Regions from separate parts of the Tissierella carlieri genome, predicted to be linked through region 1. Evidence: riboswitches for the same ligand, from Rfam matches in the RefSeq annotation. Region 1 holds a riboswitch; each other region holds the start of a gene.
The links. A riboswitch is a leader RNA that binds a small molecule or an ion and turns the genes downstream of it on or off. The one in region 1 is predicted to bind S-adenosylmethionine.

Region 1 (6,914 bases):
ACAAAGACTCAAGATATTGAAGGTAATTATCCTTACCTAACAGAACTCAACGGAATTAAAGAAAATGGGGAAATATATTTTACCTATTTTTTTAAAAAGAAAACACGTGACGAAGTTGCTGAAAAATTAACTTATGCAAAGTTATATAAAGAATATAATTGGATTATTGCAATGGGTGTTTATTTTGATGACATTCAACCTTATATAGATGAAATTTCTGAGGATGGTGATAAAGCTATTTCTAAAATGACTGCATTAGTAGGAGTTTTATCACTTGGATTGATCCTTATAGGAATTTTAATAGTATTAATTTTAGAACATTGGTATTATCAAAATTCTAATAAAGAATTAAGAGAAAAATTAAATATAGATGAACTCACTAAGGCTTTTAATAGGAGAGCTGCCACAAAAAAGCTGCAAGAAACATTTTATTTATTTAAAAGATATAATAATGTTTTTGCCGTTGTTATCTTTGATATAGATGATTTCAAAAAAATAAACGATAGTTACGGACATGATGTAGGGGATAGAGTTTTAAGAAATCTTGTAGAAATCATAAATAAATCTACAAGAAAAACAGATTTTCTTTGTAGATGGGGAGGAGAAGAATTCCTTCTTATTTGTGAAGGGCTGAAAGAAGAACATTTAGATTCATTTACAGATAAGATTTTAAGAGATATAGAAAATTTTGAGTATGAGGACCAAGGCGAAAAATACCATATAACTATCTCAATAGGTGCTTCTTATTTTAATAAAGATGATGAAGATTTTTCATCTGTAGTTAAAAGAGCAGATATGGCCTTATATAAATCTAAGAAAGAAGGAAAGAATAGAGCCACACTTGATATATGATAATATGATTAAAGAAGGATGTGACTAAATGGAATTACAAGGAAGATATAATATTGCCAAGATATTTACTGATAATCTTGAAGACGGAGCAAAGGAGCAAATACTTGATTTGTTAAATCAAGATTTCATCCAGGATTCAAAGGTTCGAATAATGCCAGATGTTCATCAAGGTATGGGTTGTGTAATTGGATTTACAGCTGATATGGGGGATAAGGTGATACCCAATATTGTTGGAGTTGATATAGGATGTGGAATGCTTACTGTAGAACTTAGAGATATAGACATAGACTTACCAAGGTTAGATGATATAATAAACAAAAAGATTCCTTCTGGAAAATCTACACATAATGAAAGAAAGTTTAAATTTGATAAATTAAAGGATTTGTATTGCCTTAGAGATTTGAAGGATACTAAAAGAATTGAAAGAAGTATAGGAACTCTCGGGGGTGGCAATCACTTTATTGAAATCGGAGTAGATAGCAACAACAATAAATATTTAGTAATCCATTCAGGCAGCAGAAACCTAGGTAAGCAAGTGGCAGAGATATATCAAAGACTAGCAATAGATTTATGTAGCGGCAAGGGTGATTATTTTATTAAAAGAGAAGAAATAATTGCTCGCTATAAAGCAGAAGGCAGAAGAAAAGAAATAAAGAAGGTTCTTGAAGAGTTAGAAAAGGACTATGCAGAACTTCAGCCTAAATATCCCAAGGCTTTGTGCTATTTAACTGGGGAGCATAGAGAAAAGTATTTAAATGATATGAGGATATGTCAAGAATATGCAAGTTTAAATCGTGAAGTAATGTCAGATATTATTCTTAAAAACTTACTTGGAAAAGAGCTAAGTGAATTTAACTATTTTGAGACTATTCATAACTATATTAATTTCAAGGATAATATCATTAGGAAGGGTGCCATAGCAGCCTATAAAGGTGAAAAAGTTCTAATTCCTATAAATATGAGAGATGGTTCCATAATCGCCATTGGAAAGGGTAATCCTGAATGGAATTATTCAGCTCCTCATGGAGCAGGAAGGCTTATGAGCAGAAATGTTGCAAAGGAGGCTGTCACTTTAGATGAGTTTAAAAAGAGTATGGAAGGAATTTATTCTACATCCATAAGTGAACATACTTTAGATGAATCACCATTTGCATATAAAGCGATTGAAGAAATATTAAATAATATTACTGAAACTGCTGAGGTCATTGACATAATAAAGCCAATTTATAATTTCAAAGCATAAGAATTAATAAAAGATATTTTTTCATTGACATATTTAATCCTCTGTGTTAATATCATTTTAACAATTTAATAGTATTGCTTATCAAGAGTTAGGGTAGAGAATTAGCTCTATGACCCTACGCCAACCTGCCATTTGGCAAGGTGGTTCTGCTAATGGCGATAAGAGAGATTTCATAGAAAATCGACCTTCTTAGCATTAGCTAAGAAGGTTTTTTAATTACAACTTAATATTTTCTTATCTAGAGAGGTGGAGGGACTGGCCCGATGAAACCCAGCAACAATTTTAAGCTATATAGTTTAAAAAATGTGCTAATTCCTGCGGTGAAAACTGAGAGATAAGAGGCGGAATCTATATCTTTTTGCATTATAAATCCCTTCTTATCTTAGAAAGGGATTTTTTAATTATAAAAAGGAGGATTAGAAAATGAAAAAAACTAGAATTAGTGATTTCCATGTTAACAACTGTCAGGGGAGAGTTTAGAACTTACATGCATGAGGAGGGATATTTAGTTCTGAGAATATTGGAGATATAATAAAAGCTTTTGAAATAGGATTAGGAGGGTAAGACATGGGATTAGTAATTGATATAAATATTTCAGCCATAGATTTACTTAGAAAGGAAAATATAGATATTAATTCTAAAAGTAAATCTGAAGATTTGCCAAAAGTATTAGTATTAAATTTAATGCCAAATAAATTAGATACGGAGTTTCAACTGTTAAAATTACTAGGAAACAGCTTTATAGATATACAGGTAGATTTTTTATATACAGAAACATATAGGTCTAAGAATACAAATCTAAGTTATCTAGAGAAAGTTTATAAAACATTAGGTGAAATAAAAAATATAAATTATGATGGAATGATAATAACTGGCACCCCTTTGGAATTTGTAGATTTTAATGAGATATCCTACTGGAAAGAGTTGAAAGCTATAATAGATTATTCTAATGAGTATATTAAGTCTACTATCTATCTATGTTGGGCAGCAGTAGCAGGATTATATCACAATTATAAGATACCTAGGCATACAACAGATAAAAAGGTAGCAGGGATATTCAGCCATGAGATTGTAAATATAAACTCCCCACTATTTGAGAGATGTGGAGAAAAGATACTTTCTCCGCATTCTAGGTATTTTGAGATTAAAGAAGAAGATATAAAAGATATAGAAGAATTAGAAGTTTTATCAAAATCAAATGATGCTGGGATATACATAGTAGCTGGAAGAAAAGGGAAACAGATATATATTACAGGCCATCCAGAGTATGATAGGTATACTTTATACAATGAATATAGAAGAGATAGAGATAAAGGATTATCACCAGATTTACCTAAGAATTATTTTCCTAATGATGATTTTACTCTAATACCTGAAAATACATGGAGCGGCTATTCGCAAATTTTAGTAGATAACTGGATAAGATATTATTTAATACAAAAGGAGGGGGAAAATTAATGTTGAATATTGGCTTATTAGGATTGGGAACAGTGGGAATAGGTATTGTACAGATACTAGAAGAAAGAAAGAAGTATCTAGAGAAGCTAATAAAACAAGAAATTAGCATATCTAAGATTTTGGTAAAGGATATAGATAAGAAGAGAGATATTGAAATAGATAAAGAGAAACTAACCACCGATATTTACGAAATAATTGAAGATGATAATATTGATATAATTATTGAAGTTTTGGGAGGTTTAGATAACCCATATTATTATATAAAAGAAGCATTAAATAAAGGGAAGGATGTAATAACAGCTAATAAAGCTGTGGTTGCAAAACATCTGGAAGAGTTAACAAATTTAGCGAAAGCAAAGAATAAATCTTTTTTATACGAAGCTAGTGTAGGTGGTGGCATCCCTATTATAAAACCATTAAAAGAGCAGGTAAATATAAACCAAATACAAGAAATAAGAGGCATATTAAATGGAACATCTAATTATATACTGACAAAGATGATATCAGAAAACTTGGATTTCCAGGAAGCATTAGAAACAAGTCAAAGGTTAGGGTATGCAGAGGCAAATCCTACTGATGATATTGAAGGTTATGATACTAGAAGAAAACTTAGGATTTTATCTACTATTGCATTTAAAGACAAGATAGGTGAAGAAGATATTTCATGTTATGGAATTAATAGTATAAACTTTAGTGATATAAAGAATATAAAATCAATGAGTTGTACAGTTAAGTTATTAGGTACAGCAATTGTAAATGATAATAAGTATTATGCTTCTGTGGAGCCAGTTATAATGAGCCAAAATTCTTATTTTAGTAAAGTTGATGATGCAAATAATTTGGTTTCTTTTATAGGAGATAATGTAGGAGAATTAAGATTCTTTGGAGAAGGTGCTGGAAGATTTCCTACAGCTAATGCAGTATTAAGTGATTTAATAGATATTACGTCCAATACCTATCAAAGAAATTGTTCTTTAGAAAATAGTGAGTTAAATAACATTAATCAATTATATCGAGGCAAATATTATATGAGAATTAATGTGAAGGAGGATACCAAGGTTAAAATAGAAAAATATATAATTGATAATGAAATTATAGAAGATATGATTGAAAAGAAGGATAGCATTGCATTTACCACTAAATTGATATCAAAAAAGAAATTAGAAAAATTAATTGATATATTTATGATAGATTCTAAGAATTATTTTGTGGCAAGGCTAGAAGTGTAAAAAAGGACGTGATTTCATGATTGTTCAGAAATATGGTGGTAGTTCAGTAGAAACCACTGAAAAGATTATTCAAGTTTCTAAAAAGATAATTGAAAGAAAGAAATCTACTAAGGACATTATAGTTGTAGTTTCAGCTATGGGAAAGAGTACAAATAGACTTATTGAGTTGGCTAAAGAAATAACTTTGAATCCATTGGATAGAGAGTTGGATGTTTTATTGTCAACAGGAGAGCAACAATCAATAGCTTTACTTTCCATTGCATTAAATAATTTAGGATGCAAAGCTGTTTCATTAACAGGAGTTCAAGGTAGAATAAATACTGTAGGAAACTATACTAGGGCAAGTATAGCAGGCATTGAGGACGATTTAATAAAAAAATATTTAGAAGAAGGAAATGTAGTAGTTATAGCAGGCTTTCAAGGAATTAATGAAAATGGAGATATCACAACATTAGGAAGAGGGGGCTCAGACACCACTGCTGTAGCATTAGCAGCTAAATTCAATTGTCCTTGTGAAATATATACAGATGTAGATGGCATATATTCTATTGATCCCAGAGTATATGAAAATGCCCTTAGAATACCAAAGATAGATTATGATATTGTCTTGGAGATGGCTAGATTAGGTGCTAAGGTAATTGACAAAAGAGCATTAGCATTGGGCAAAAAGTTTGAAGTGCCTATATATATTGGAAATAGTTTCAAAGATGAAATTGGAACAATGATAGGGAGTGATAAGATGGAGGAATTAAAAGTTCTATCACTAGTAGTGGACGATAGCCAAATAGAAGTAAAAATAAAGAATATTCCTAATAAAATAGATAAATTATCAAATGTATTTAAGATATTAGGTAGATATAATTTGGATATTGGAATGACAGAAAATAATTCAATAAATGAAGATTTAAATATTACTTTTACTTGCTCTAAAGAATACATGAGATTATTTTCCACCATAAGAAAGGAGATAGTAACTAATGTAGACAGATTTATAGAGGTGGAAGTTAATGATACTACGAGGATATCTATAGTCGGATCTGGAAGAATAAACCAAGCCAAGATCACATCACAGATATTTGATATGATAAAAGAAACCAGTATAAAATACAAGAAGTTATGTACATCGGAATTAAGTTTATCATATTTTTTCGAGGGCGGAGAGATAAAGGATTTAATTAATAGAATAGCACAGACTTTTAATTTATAATTATTTAATATCACTAGAAATTTTCATATATTTCCTCGACCCTATAGTATGTCGAAATATAGGGAAATAAATCAATTGTAAAGAAAACTTGTGATTGTTATAATTGTATCATACATTCAGAAAATAAAAACAATAGGATACCCTGATGCTATTGCTTTTATGGTCTTCTATAGGGGTCAGTTGTTTAGATAATAATACTTTATATAAGCTAAAGAAAAGGATATAAAAAATTCTTATTTTAAGATAATAGTGATAGAGTTTATATTTTAGCCCTCTTTTGCAGAACTGTTGAATTATTTAAAGATTTAATGATGTTCTGAATAAGAGGGCCTTATATATCTTTTTAGATAAAAAGGAGGGGATATAATGAATGATAACAGCTTAAATGAAACATTTTTGAAAAGAACATCCTACCAATATAATTTCAATGACTATATTGAAGAAACAATATACTATGGAATCGAAGAAATAGAATATAATTGCAAGGAAGATATGGTTAGAGAAAAGACTAAACGTATGGGCAAGGTAGATGGTGAAATTATTTATCAAAATATATATGACGAAAAATTCAATTTGATTGAAAAAAGACTTAATAGACATTTTACAGATATAGATGATGTTGTTGTGTATTTGTATGAAAACATATATGATGAGGAGAATAAACTAATAAAGACTATTGAAAAAGATGGAGAGGGAAATTTCCTTGGAGCCACTGTTTTTGAATATAGTAATGGACAATTGATTAAGAAAGAGACTAAATATAAAGAAGGGTTTTATAAGACAATTAGCTATTATTATGACGATGAAGGAAGATTATATGAACAAGCAATATCAAATTTGATGTTACCCCCTAAATCCGGACACGGATTCAGGGGGTATTATCATGTCTAAATATTCATTTGAGTTTAAGTTAAAATTAGTTAAA
Region 2 (6,914 bases), on a different contig from region 1:
AACAAATTATTCCATCTTTATAGCTATCTGCCATAGCCAATATCCTCCCTCATGGAAAGCACTGCTTCTCTAGTATATTTTTCGAAGTTTTTAATTCCATCTTCATAGTTCTTATAAGCTGTAATTATACCTCTTGATGAGTTTACAACTCCCCCATTTCCTTCATTGAGATAGAGACTTACATCCTTACCTCCAGCTCCTTGGGCTCCATATCCAGGTATTAGAAAGTACATGTCTTTATATCTTTCTCTAATTTCAATTGCTTCATCTGTATGAGTACCACCGACTACAGCTCCAATTAAGCTATATCCAGATTTACCAATATATTTTTTTCCCATTTCCTCTAGCTTGTCACCTACATGATAATAGAGATTCTTGCCTCCTACATCTAGATACTCTATATCCTTTGCACCCGGATTAGAAGTTCTAAGAAGTACAAATATCCCCTTATTGCCTTTGTCTAGATATTTAAAATATGGTGTAATGCTGTCAAAGCCCATATATGGATTAAGGGTAATAAAATCAGTTTCAAAATCGCCCTCAAAATGTGCTTTAGCGTACATATCTGCTGTAGAAGCAATGTCTCCACGCTTTACATCTCCTATGGATAGTGCATTGATGCCCCTTAGATATTCTAAGGTTTTCATATAGCCAAATAGGCCACGAATTCCATAAGCTTCATAATATGCAATTTGCAGCTTATAAATTGCAGTTATATCCTCTGTACAATCAATTATTTTCTTATTGAATTGAAAAATAACCTCGTCTATATCTTTGTACTTCTTCTTTATTTTTTCAGGAATATAGTCTAGACTAGTATCTAATCCAACACAAACATTTCCTTTTTTCTCTACCTCATCATATAATCTATCAATTATCACATTCTCACCCCAAATTTTTAATCCTTATTTATATATTTAAACTCTCCATTTTTTAATGTCATAATTACCTGTCCACAAAACTTCATTCCGTTAAATGGAGTATTCTTTCCCTTAGATATAAATTTTTCTCCATCTATTATAATTTCTTTATTTAAATCTAATAAAACTATATCTCCATCATAGCCTTTTTCTATTTTACCTTTTCTGACCCCTATTATTCTTCCTGCATTTCCTGACATTATTTGAGACAATTTCATTAAATCTATTTTACTAGACTTAACTAAAGTCGTATAAGAAACAGGAAAAGCTGTTTCTATTCCAGATAGTCCCGGAGCTCCTTTTTCTTTATCTTCTTCAGTATGGGGTGCATGATCTGTAGCTATGGTATCTACAGTGCCATCTATTATCCCTTGAATAAGTGATTCTACATCTTCCTTTGCTCTTATAGGAGGATTAACCTTAAAATCATTATCCCAAAGAGCTATATGATGTGGTGTTACTTCACATGTAACATTAACTCCTTCTGATTTTGCTTTTCTTACTTCCTCAATAGCCTCTCTTGTACTTACATGGCATAAATGTAACCTTGCCCCAGTTACCCTTGATAAATAAATATCTCTTATTGTAATAATATTTTCCGATATTCTATAGTCAATTGGAGTCAAATCATCATCTTCTGCATGGGTCATGATAGTTAGTCCTTTTTCCTTAGCCTTAGTCATAGCCTTATACATAACGATATTTGATTTTATTCCTTTGCCATCATCAGAAATAAATTTTACTCTATTATCTAATCTATCCAAATGTTTAAGAGTATGTCCATCAAAATCCTTTGTGATAGAAACAGTTTGATGGATATTCACTAAATCCAGTTCCTTTGCTTTATTCAGCACATATTCTACTGTTTCCATTGAAGAGCAAATCGGATTAGTATTTCCCATTAGGTTGACTAATGTATATCCACCTTTTAATGCTGCCAGTCCCCCAGTAAATAAGTCTTCTTTATGAGTAAATCCTGGTTCCCTAAAATGAACATGTAAATCGATGAATGAAGGCATAAGAACTAAGCCTTCTCCATCTATTTCTGTACAATTATAATCTAAATTTACACCGAAATCTTCTATTATTCCATTTTTAATATATAAATCCCCAAGAAAATCCTTGGACTCATCTACTATTCTTGCTCCTTTTATAAGAATATCCACTCTATCCCTCCCAAGAATATATCTGATCACAATATTCACATTTGTATCTTCCCTTATCTTCATCGATTAAAACAAATCTATGGACTATTCCTCTTTCATTGGAGGTTATACATCTAGGGTTCTTACATTCAATAATTCCTTCTACTCTATCTGGCAATGATAAATTGATTTTTTCTGTAATTCTTTCATTTTCAATAATGTTTACTGTAATATTTGGGTCAATAAATCCTAACATTGCTAAATCTATATCTATAACATTTTCAATTTTAATCATATCCTTACATCCATGCTTCTTACTAGCAGCATTCATTATAAGAGCCACAGTAAAATCAGCCTCATCTAGTTTTAAATGTTTAAATATAAAAAATCCATATCCTGGTTTAATATGATCTATAACAATGCCTTTTGTAATACTATTAATATTTAACATTATTTCACCCCCAATAATTTAACGATTAAAGCCATTCTAACAAACATTCCGTATTTTGCTTGTTTAAAATACCAAGCTCTAGGGTCATTATCTACTTCCATGCTTATTTCATTTACTCTTGGAAGTGGATGAAGAATTGTTAAATCTGATTTAGCTGATTTTAACTTAACATTATCTAATATATAACTATCTTTTAGTCTTATATAATCAGCCTCATTGAAAAAACGCTCTTTTTGTACTCTAGTCATATATAGTATATCCAACTGATCTATAACTTCTTCAAGTCTTTCTACTTCTAAATAATCTAGAGCTTTTTTATCTAGAATCTCAGTCTTAATATATTCAGGAGTTTGTAATTCATTAGGGGATATTAATATAAATCTAATATTATCATATCTTGACATTGCTTTTATTAAAGAATGAACTGTACGACCAAATTTAAGATCTCCACATAGTCCTATGGTTAAATTAGAAAAGTTACCTTTTGCAACTCTAATAGTCAAAAGGTCTGTAAGTGTTTGAGTTGGGTGCTGGTGACCACCATCACCTGCATTTATTAGAGGAATATCACAAAACTGTGAACCGTATTTTGGTGCCCCTTCCTTTGGGTGACGTATAGCAATAATATCTGTGTACGCTGCAACTGTTCTTATGGTATCAGGTAAATTCTCTCCTTTAGTTACAGAACTTGAACCTGGCTCTGAAAAACCTACTATTTTTCCTCCTAGCCTAAGCATTGCAGCTTCAAAACTTAACCTAGTTCTAGTACTAGGTTCGAAAAATAATGTCCCCAAAACCTTTCCATCACAAATATGGGTAAAGTCTTCTGGTTTCTCAATAATTTCTTCTGCTAATTGAAATATCTCTTCTAGCTCTTCCACAGTAAAATCCTGTGGATCAATTAGATGCCTTCCTTTTAACATTTTAATTCCTCCTTTAACTTAGTAGCCTTTTAAAGGATTAGCGTTCGAAAAAACCTTCCAAATAGGAAGGCACAAGTATACCATAAATATTTATCTACGCTCTCCTTCCTAACCTCTCTGGATTAGATTAAAGGTATTTATATCTATAATATAATAGCATATTAAAAATAAAATGTCTATAAGTTTTATCCCAGTTGTAATTAAAAATTTTTATTTAAAAATTGAGAACTCCTTAATTTGGAGTTCTCAATACTTACTATTGCATTTGCTGATTTGTATTTGTTGTAGTTGTATTTGTACTATTAGCAGCTGATGTTAATGTGTTCTTTATTTGATTTACGTCATTTTTATTAGCTGGCGGAGCTGGCTTATAATATCCTTTTTGCTCGGCTATTTGGTATAATTGATATTGCATTTGTTCTGCTTCATTTCTTAATGTCTGTAGAGTTGATCTTAATTGTTGATTTGAACATTCCATTATAGCTGTTGTATAAGTATTTATACTAGCTTTAGCTCCTGCTAAAATATCATTTACAATATCTCTTTCTTGCATCATTTATTTTCCCTCCTCTTATAATGAATTAATTAGGTTAGTGGCAGTAGTTTTTGCGTCTGTACTTGCTTGCTGAAGCATTTGTTTTAATTGTGGATCTTGAACTTGATTTGCATAAGTTCCAAACTTACTACTCATAGTTAAGTGACCACCAGCAATTTCTTTTACACAGTTAAGTTCTTGTTGAGTTACACTATTTAAATTTACAGTATTTTTAAGTGCCATAAATACACTCCTTTCAATTTTTTTGTTCTCCTTTATTGTTTGTTAAAATAATTTTTTTATTCTTCCAAAAGATTCTTAAATATAATTAAATAAATAGGAAAAACTAAATTCAGGAGGTGTAAAAATGGAAAGAATCCCTAGTATAAAAAACAATCCTGAATTCGACATATATTACCAAAGTGAAAATCTTCAAAACACAGATTTTACAAGCTATGAAAATTTGGATTCTAGAAGACCAGATGCTTATGTAGGCTTTTCCAATGATATATTTTTATATCCACAATCCTTTTTTACTAGTTTTGATGATTTAGAATGGTACGATGAATTATAAAAAAAGGTAAAAGTAAAATTTTTTTAAATTTATAGTTGACAAAATTAAGAAATAGTATTAAAATGAATTTTAAAATCAACTGAATATAACTCTTATCGAGAGTGGCGGAGGGAATGGCCCTATGAAGCCCGGCAACCTGTATTATTACAAGGTGCTAAATCCAACGGTATTTGTACCGAAAGATGAGAGAGGAATGTAGACCTCTTTCTTCTGAAGAGGTTTTTTTATTTAGACCTCTTTAAATAAAGAGGTTTTTGTTTTAGCAATTTAAGGGGTGAATATATTAAATGATTAAAATCAATAATTTATCTAAAATATTTTTTAGTGACAAAGAGAAATTAACAGCAGTAAACAATGTAAACCTGAATATAAAGAAAGGAGAGATTTTTGGGATTATTGGATTAAGTGGCGCTGGAAAATCCACTTTAATTAGATGTTTAAATAGACTTGAGGAACCAACGAAAGGAAAAATATTTATTGATGGAATAGATCTAACAGCACTTGACAAGGAAAGTTTAAGAAAAGAGCGAAAAGAAATAGGTATGATATTTCAACATTTTAATCTATTATCTCAAAAAACTGTTTATGAAAATATAGCCTTTCCTTTACAGTTAGAAAAAATGGATTCTGAAAAAATTCATAATAGAGTTAATGAGCTTTTAGAATATGTAGATTTAAAAGATAAAAAAAACAGCTATCCTAGTCAACTAAGCGGAGGCCAAAAACAAAGAGTGGCTATCGCAAGAGCCATTGCTAATAATCCTAAAATACTTCTTAGTGATGAGGGAACCTCTGCATTGGACCCGAAGACTACAAAGTCTATATTAGAATTACTAAAAAAAATAAGAGATGAGTTAAATATAACCATAGTGATGATAACCCATCAGATGGAAGTAGTAAAGGAAATATGCGATAGAATTGCTATTATGGAAGATGGACAAGTTGTAGAAGAAAATACCGTAGAAAATCTCTTTAGAGAACCTAAGACAAAGATTGCCCAAGCCTTCATCAGCTCTTTACAAGGAAATATAGAAGAAGAAATTATAAATCCAAATGATTTTAAGGGAAATCTTATTAGATTAAGTTTTTTAGGAGATAGTGCTAAAAGACCAATTGTATCTAAAGTAATAAGAAGTTTTAATATTGATGTGAATATATTATCAGGAAATATCAACAAATTGCAATCCACTAGTGTAGGCCATCTAATATTAGAATTAATTGGAGAAGATGAAGAAATAAATAAAGCTCTTTCATTTTTAGAGAATGAAGATGTTCACGTGGAGGTGATATAATGGCTGAGTTAGTTATACCTTCTTTATTAGAAACTCTATATATGGTATTTTTCTCAACAGTATTTTCATTATTGCTAGGATTTCCACTAGGAATTCTATTGGTAATTACTGAAAAAGATAATATCTGGGAAAAGCCTACGTTTAACAAGATTTTAGGGAGTATTATAAATGTAATGAGATCTATACCTTTCATTATTCTAATGATTTTAGCATTTCCTATCTCAAAGCTTATAGTTGGTACAAAAATAGGTACAACAGCAACTATAGTACCTTTGTCCCTAGCTGCAGCTCCTTTCGTAGCTAGAGTTATGGAAGGGAGTTTAAAGGAAATCGACAGGGGTGTAATTGAATCTAGTCTCGCTATGGGGGCTACAGTTCAACAAATTGTTGGAAAAGTTCTTATTCCAGAGTCACTTCCTTCTATAGTGTCCGGAGTAACCTTAACTATAATAAATCTAATTGGATATTCGGCCATGGCAGGTGCTATAGGAGGTGGTGGATTAGGTGATCTAGCTATTCGTTTTGGACTATATAAATGGCAAAAAGATGTAATGTTTGTAGCCCTTGTAGTCATTATAATTTTAGTTCAAGGAGTACAACTTTTAGGTAACTATATTTCTTTAAAAATAAATAAAAATAAATAAAATAAATGGGGGAATTAAATTGAAAAAATTATTATCACTTGTATTAATTGTCGTATTATCATTATCAGTTTTAGCAGGCTGTAGCTCTAAGCCTTCCGAAACGAACAAAATTAAAATAGGTGTATCTCCAGACCCACATGCTAAATTAGTTAGTTTAGTTGTAGATGATCTGAAAAAAGAAGGAATTGAAATTGAAATAATTGAATTCGCAGCAGACTATGTAACGCCAAACCTATCTCTTAATGATGGAGATATAGATGCTAATTTCTTTCAGCATGAACCTTATTTCAATGATTTTAAAGCAAAACAAAACTTAGACTTAGTCTCTTTAGGAAAAATTCATGTAGAGCCAATGGCATTATACTCTTCTAAATATAAATCTATAGATGAAATACCAGATGGTGCTGTAATAGCTATACCAAATGATACA
Region 3 (6,914 bases), on a different contig from region 1:
ATATACATCTTTTCCGTCAATAGCTTCTTTTGCATTTTTAACTGCCCTATGAATTATTTCTTCAACAGTATAACCACTATTTTTAAGTTTAAGTTCATTGGCACCAAATGTATTAGTAGTTATAATCTTTGAGCCTGCTTCTATATATTTCTTATGGATTTCAACTATTATTTCAGGTGATTCAATATTTAATTTTTCTGGTAATTCACCTATCTTTAGTCCTCTGCTTTGAAGCATAGTACCCATAGCTCCATCAAATATTATAATTCCTTCATTTAAAAAATCTCTAAGTCCCACATCTAGCATCTCCCTTACTAAAATTACATGTAGCATATTTATTACAGTTTAAACAGGTAATTTCTTCTGCCTTACTATCTATGTCTATGATTCCTGCTATTGCTGTAACTGATTTTCTAGGTATTAATATACTTTCAGATGAAGCCATAAGTCCCATGAATTTTTTTGCTCCCAATACTTCCAAAAAATCACTTTGGATATTCAATGGAAAGTCTCCATAGCCAGGACTATATCTAGAAGTTAATTTTTTATTATCTTGGGCTATAATATCACTTATATCTTTACATAATCTATTACATATTTCTTCAATAGCAGCAGTAGCACAAGCATCCAATATCAATGCCTTTGTCATATTAGTTTTTTCATAGTACCTTATTTTAGTATCCACATCATGACCTAAAGTTGCAGCCATTAGTACACAAGACTCTGATTTGTTTAAATGTTTCTTAATATCATTTCCTATTAGTTTTAGACTGCTATTATCTAACAATAGCTTACCCTTCCTCTTTGAAATACAAAAAAATCTATAAATATATTTCTCTTTCTTTAAATAATTTATTTCATCTATAGATTCTTCGATTATCATATTAGTAACACTGTCTATTTCTTGATTCTTATATCCTAAATATCTTAAAATTTCAGTCTTATTTCTTTCAATTCTATCCATGAATTATCACAACCTCTTTATATCTTTATATTAAATGAAATTTACAGACTTTCAGTTCTCTTTAATGATGCTGTAACTACTCATTGATTATTAAATCACCTTTTTTCTATTTATGGAGCTTACTATAAATTCAATATTATTAGTTATACTTTTAGCTATATAAGGATTATTCATAGTATATAAATGAATTCCCTTAATCCCAGATGATGCTAAATCTACTATTTGTTCCAGTGCGAAGGCTATTCCAGCATCCCTTAAAGCAAGCTTATCATATTCATATTTATTCATAATTCTAAGGAACTTATTTGGAAGTGAAGCTCCGCAAAGGGAGATTACTCTTTCTATTTGCTTTTTATTTATTACTGGCATAATTCCTGCCTGTATTGGAGCTTTAATTCCTTTTTGTTCTGCCTTATCTAAGAGATTATAGAAATAGGAGTTATCAAAGAAAAGTTGAGAAATAAAATAATCTGCACCAGCCTCTTCCTTTAATTTAAGTATTCTAATATCTTTATCAATATCTTTTTTGCTTTCTATATGTCCCTCAGGATAGCAAGCGGCAGCTACTCCAAAATCTCCACTTTGTTTTATATATTGTATAAGTTCTTGAGAGTTATTGAACTCTCCTACTCCTATGCTTCCAATATCACCTCTTAGGGCTAATATGTTATTTATACCTTTCTCTTTTAGTTCTTCTAGTACACAATCCATATACTCTTTACTAGAACCTATACAAGTTAAATGTGCTAAAGATTCAATATTATATCTATCCTTCATTAAATGTGATAACTGACAGGTTCTGTTGTTGTTAACACTACCCCCTGCTCCATATGTAACACTTATATAATCAGGATTTAAAACACTTAATTCTTCTATGGTATCATATACTGTCTCTATTGGATAATCAGGCTTAGGGGGGAATATCTCAAAGGAAAAAACTAAGTTTTTCTTATCAAATAATTGTTTTATATTCATATTTGCCTCCTTTAATATCTCATTATAATATTTCAATTTTATATAGATAATTATTAGGCAAATTGCTAAAACTCTTGAAGTTCTAGCAATTTGTCTATAATATGTGCTGCTTTAAGATCTTACTGCTCTCTCAAGTGCTTGCTCAATGTCTTCTATTAAATCCTCTACATCTTCTATTCCTATTGATAATCTTATTAAGTCTGGAGCAACACCTGCTTTTATTTGGTCTTCCTCATTTAGCTGTGAATGTGTAGTACTAGCCGGATGAATGACAAGAGATTTTGCATCAGCCACATTTGCAAGGTGTGAAAATATCTCTAGTGATTCTATAAATCTCTTTCCTTCTTCAACTCCACCCTTTATTCCAAACGTAAATATAGACCCTGCTCCTTTAGGAAAATACTTCTTAGCAAGATAGTTGTATTTATTTCCTTCTAAGCTAGGATAATTTACCCAAGAAACTAAAGGATGTTTGTATAGAAACTCAGCTATTCTTTTTGCATTAGCCACATGCCTTTCAACTCTCAATGATAAAGTTTCAAGTCCTTGTAAGAATAAGAACGAATTGAATGGACTTAGGGCTGCACCAGTATCTCTTAAAAGCTGTACCCTAGCTTTTACAATATAAGCCGCTTCTCCAATATCTCTTGCATATACTAAACCATGATAGCTTGGATCAGGTGTATTGAATCCTAGAAACTTAGGGTTATTTAGCCAATTAAATTTTCCAGAATCAACTATTACTCCTCCTATTGAGGTCCCATGACCTCCAATGAATTTTGTTGCAGAGTGAACTACAATATCTGCTCCAAATTCTATAGGCCTTATGAGATACGGTGTACCAAATGTATTATCTATAATTAAAGGTATATTGTTTTCATGTGCAATCTTAGCCACAGCCTCAATATCAATAAGATTTATTCCAGGATTTCCTATACTTTCTATATAAACTGCCTTAGTATTCTCATTTATAGCCTTTCTAAAGTTTTCTGGATCATCTGGATCAACAAAAACTGTATTTATACCTAACTTTGGTAAAGTTGTAGAAAACAAAGTATGAGTGCCTCCATATAATGTACTTGCTGATATTATCTCATCTCTAACACCAGCAATATTCAAAATTGCATAAGTAATGGCAGCTGAACCAGAACCAACGGCTAATGCTCCAACTCCCCCTTCTAATGCTGCTATTCTCTTTTCAAAGGCATCAGTTGTTGGGTTCATTATTCTTGTATAAATATATCCTTCTTCTTTTAATGCAAATAGATTTGCTCCATGTTCAACACTGTCAAAAACATAGGATGTAGTTTGGTATATAGGCACTGCCCTAGATCCAGTAGTTTTATCAACTTCCTGTCCTGCATGTACTTGTAATGTATCAAATTTTAATTTTCTTTCACTCATTATAATCTCTCCTTTATTCAATAAAATTTATTTGCTACTAGATAATAAAAAACCTCCTTTCCTAATTTTTTAATATTAGATGAAAGGAGATTACACTCATAACAGTATGCAAACACCTTCTCATCTTTCTCTAAGTTCGATTGAACTTAGGGTAGGATTTGGCACCTTTTCAGATTAATCTGAAGGTTGCCGAAGTTTCACAGGGCCTTTCCCTCCACCTCTCTTGATAAGAATATTAAATTATTGAATTTTTAAAATTATACTTATCCATAATTTTTTCGCAGTTTCGCAACTCAAATCTATTTACTCGCTATGCTCGTATAGATTTGGTGCTCATTGCCTTTTTGTCCAACGAGCATATATATGCGAGTTGCAGACAAAACGGACAGCGAAGTGAACGCTAGTGAACGTAGAAATGAGCGAAGCAAATGGTGCGTTTGACCTACTAAAGCTCACAACCCTTATCTACCCCGTAGGGCATAATTCAGTGGTGTCCGCTAGGACCTATCGTTCGCTAAGTTAGGTCATTTCCCGCAGTTTCGCAACTCAAATCTATTTACTCGCTACGCTCGTATAGATTTGGTGCTCATTGCGTTTGACCTACTAAAGCTCACTATCGTTCGCTAAGTTAGGTCATAAAAAAACCTCTTTAGCTAAAAAGAGGTAAAATAATCGAAATCTTATCTCTCAGCTAATGCTGTAGGATTTAGCACCATGTAATTAATACTGGTTGCTGGGTTTCATAGGGCCTTTCCCTCCACCTCTCTTGATAAGTCTAATTTTAAATTAAGCTAATTATATTAGATAATGAAATAGATGTCAATAGTTGTTTTATATATTTAATTTTATTTTTAATAATTGAATTCCATTAATTGTCTTTGTTTTGTAAAGACTTCTTCTTTTCTTTATGATAAAATATTACATTATGAGACAAGCTATTTAAAAAAGAGAGGAAGTGTGCAAGTGAATCTCAAAAGAGTAATTTTTTTATCATTATCAATTATTATGTTGTTAAATATAATACCCGTTCAAACCTTTGCCGATAACCCGATTATATATGACATAGTCATAAAAGGTGGAACTGTTTATAATCCATCTACGGATCACGAACTTAAGGATTATAATATTGGAATAATTGGTTCTAAGGTAGAAAAAATAACCAAGGAAGAATTGAAAGGAGAAAAAGTAATTGATGCAGATGGTCTTGTTATTTCTCCTGGATTTGTAGACCTTATATCATATGATCCAAACTCTGTGGGTATAGAGTTAAAGGTATTGGATGGTGTAACTAGCAATCTAGCTATGCATGGTGGTACCGAGGATGCTGTCTCTTGGTATAGAGCTTGGGAAAAAAATGGAGTATTGGCTAACTTTGGGGCTTCATCTTTTGTTACAAGACATAGATGGCCTATTGTAGGATATGGCGTAGATACTGAAGTAACTAAGGAAGAGGATATACAAAAATTAGTAGATGTTGTAAGAAAAAATGTTGAAGCCGGTGCATTAGGCATTTCTTTTAGCTTTGAATATGTACCTGGAGTAAAAAATGAAGTTATTCCACTATTAAATTTAGCTAAGGAATATAATCTACCTACCTTCTATCATTTAAGACATTCAGATGAAGAAAAAGGCTTAGATGGCATTCAAGAAGTAATAGATTATGGAAAAGAAACTGGCGCTATAATCCATATTATGCATATCAACAGTACAGGCGGTACTTTTGTTATGGACAAGGCTTTGGATATGGTAAAAAAGGCTAAGGAGGAAGGCTTGGATATTACAACTTGTTTTTATCCATATGACTATTGGGCAACCTATATAGATTCAGCTCGTTTCCGTCCAGGCTGGCAAGATAGGTTCAAAATCACTTATGAAGATTTACAGATAGGCGGTACAGATATTAGAATTACAAAAGATACATTCGATAGGTATCGTCAGCAACATCTATTAGTTGCCGCCCATGGTTCCATGCCTGAATCAGAACTTATAATGCTCTTAAAAGACCCTGACACTATGATAGGAAGTGATACTATCATAGAGCCAAGCTATAATAATCATCCTAGAGGCGCTGGAACTTATAGCCGTGTATTTGGTAAATATGTTAGAGAAGAAAAAGTATTATCTATAATGGATGCAATAAAGAAAGTATCTTACCTCCCTGCTAAAAGAATGGAAAGTTCCGCTCCTTCTATGAAATATAAGGGTAGAATAGAAGTTGGAGGAGATGCAGATATTACTATATTCAATCCAGATACAATAATAGACAAATCTACTGTAAAAGATTCTGGTGCTCCTTCAGTTGGAATCGAATATGTACTCGTCAATGGGGTTATCGTAAAAAATAAAGATGGTATAGTTAAAGGAGTAAAACCTGGAAAACCTGTGAAATCCTACTTTGTAGACAAAACTCCTGATAATGAACCTATTGACTTCAAAATCAAAGTAGATGATAAAGAAGAAGTGTCTATGGAAAAAATATATAAAATTGATGATAAAATATATCTTCCTATAAGAGAAACCTTTGAAACACTAAATATTCCAGTTGAAAACTCAATAGATGGTAGTATAAATATCGGAAATATATTAAATTTAGAAATTGGAAGTAGAAAGGCTAATTTAAGAGAAAAAGAATTGCAATTAATAGGTGAACCAATTATATATAAAGAAAACACCTATATTTCTCTTGAAGATCTCAATATATTGTTAAATGAGGATTATGAAATAAATCAATCTGAAAACTTATTGGATTTAAAACTAATTGCGACAAAAGACGATGCTAGAGAAGCTTTTCAACATAGTGATGATGAAAAGCCAACAGAATCAAAAGAATCTCCATCAAAAAATAATAAAACTATATTTATTGTATACGGTGTTTCAGCTCTAATAATAGTTTTAGTATTATTAGGACTTAAACGAAAAAAATAACGATATAATCATTAAAATAATAGGGAAAATCTATAGATTTTCCCTATTATTTATTGTTCTATATTGATAAACTTAACTCTAAAACAAATTCTATCTTCGTAAATTTTATAGTCAATATATGCTTTGTTCTTTTCAGCTAATTCTTTACAAATGAATAATCCTAACCCTGAGCTCATCTGAGTATGTTCTCCATAATTATATTTAATAAATGGCTCTAAAAGTTTTTCTCTTATTTCCTTTGGAATAGGTAAAATTTTATTCTCTACAATAATACAGACATAATCTTCAGATTTACATTTAATGCTTATCTTTCCATCTTGACTATACTTAATTCCATTGTCAATCAAATTCTTAATTATAGTCCGTACCTCTTCCTTTATAGCAAAAATTATAGTATCATCACAATCAAAGCAGATATTAATTTTTTGCTTATTAAAAGTTAGCTCAAACTCATAGATTATTTTAGCTAATAATTCTTTAATGTTAAAACTTTCTGGTTCATATTCCTCTAATTGTTCACATCTAGCAACAACTAACATATTTTGAATAAGCTTATACATTCTTTCAGATTCAGCTATAATCCTGCTGTAAGCTCTTTCCGTTACTTCCTTGTCTAGGTTTCCTTTTTGCAATAATTGAGTATATC

Region 2: another riboswitch for S-adenosylmethionine. It lies ahead of KQI38_RS17730 (methionine ABC transporter ATP-binding protein); the one in region 1 lies ahead of KQI38_RS01340 (homoserine O-succinyltransferase).
Region 3: another riboswitch for S-adenosylmethionine. It lies ahead of KQI38_RS06605 (homocysteine synthase); the one in region 1 lies ahead of KQI38_RS01340 (homoserine O-succinyltransferase).

The regions. Positions count from the first base shown of each region.
Region 1 is NZ_JAHLOH010000012.1:33-6,946, reverse strand. It holds gene KQI38_RS01350 (sensor domain-containing diguanylate cyclase) at 1-852, shown strand, start outside; gene KQI38_RS01345 (RtcB family protein) at 881-2,095, shown strand; SAM riboswitch class I at 2,171-2,260, shown strand; SAM riboswitch class I at 2,327-2,436, shown strand; gene KQI38_RS01340 (homoserine O-succinyltransferase) at 2,663-3,553, shown strand; gene KQI38_RS01335 (homoserine dehydrogenase) at 3,553-4,782, shown strand; gene KQI38_RS01330 (aspartate kinase) at 4,799-5,989, shown strand; gene KQI38_RS01325 (hypothetical protein) at 6,356-6,880, shown strand.
Region 2 is NZ_JAHLOH010000049.1:8,761-15,674, reverse strand. It holds gene KQI38_RS17770 (dihydroorotate dehydrogenase electron transfer subunit) at 1-34, opposite strand, end outside; gene pyrF (orotidine-5'-phosphate decarboxylase) at 24-881, opposite strand; gene KQI38_RS17760 (dihydroorotase) at 899-2,086, opposite strand; gene KQI38_RS17755 (aspartate carbamoyltransferase regulatory subunit) at 2,088-2,516, opposite strand; gene pyrB (aspartate carbamoyltransferase) at 2,516-3,439, opposite strand; gene KQI38_RS17745 (spore coat protein) at 3,696-3,995, opposite strand; gene KQI38_RS17740 (hypothetical protein) at 4,011-4,217, opposite strand; gene KQI38_RS17735 (hypothetical protein) at 4,342-4,548, shown strand; SAM riboswitch class I at 4,638-4,737, shown strand; gene KQI38_RS17730 (methionine ABC transporter ATP-binding protein) at 4,836-5,840, shown strand; gene KQI38_RS17725 (methionine ABC transporter permease) at 5,840-6,484, shown strand; gene KQI38_RS17720 (MetQ/NlpA family ABC transporter substrate-binding protein) at 6,504-6,914, shown strand, end outside.
Region 3 is NZ_JAHLOH010000023.1:142,317-149,230, forward strand. It holds gene KQI38_RS06590 (homocysteine S-methyltransferase family protein) at 1-333, opposite strand, end outside; gene KQI38_RS06595 (methionine synthase) at 287-964, opposite strand; gene metF (methylenetetrahydrofolate reductase [NAD(P)H]) at 1,055-1,939, opposite strand; gene KQI38_RS06605 (homocysteine synthase) at 2,051-3,343, opposite strand; SAM riboswitch class I at 3,461-3,576, opposite strand; SAM riboswitch class I at 4,021-4,119, opposite strand; gene KQI38_RS06610 (amidohydrolase family protein) at 4,307-6,268, shown strand; gene KQI38_RS06615 (sensor histidine kinase) at 6,319-6,914, opposite strand, start outside.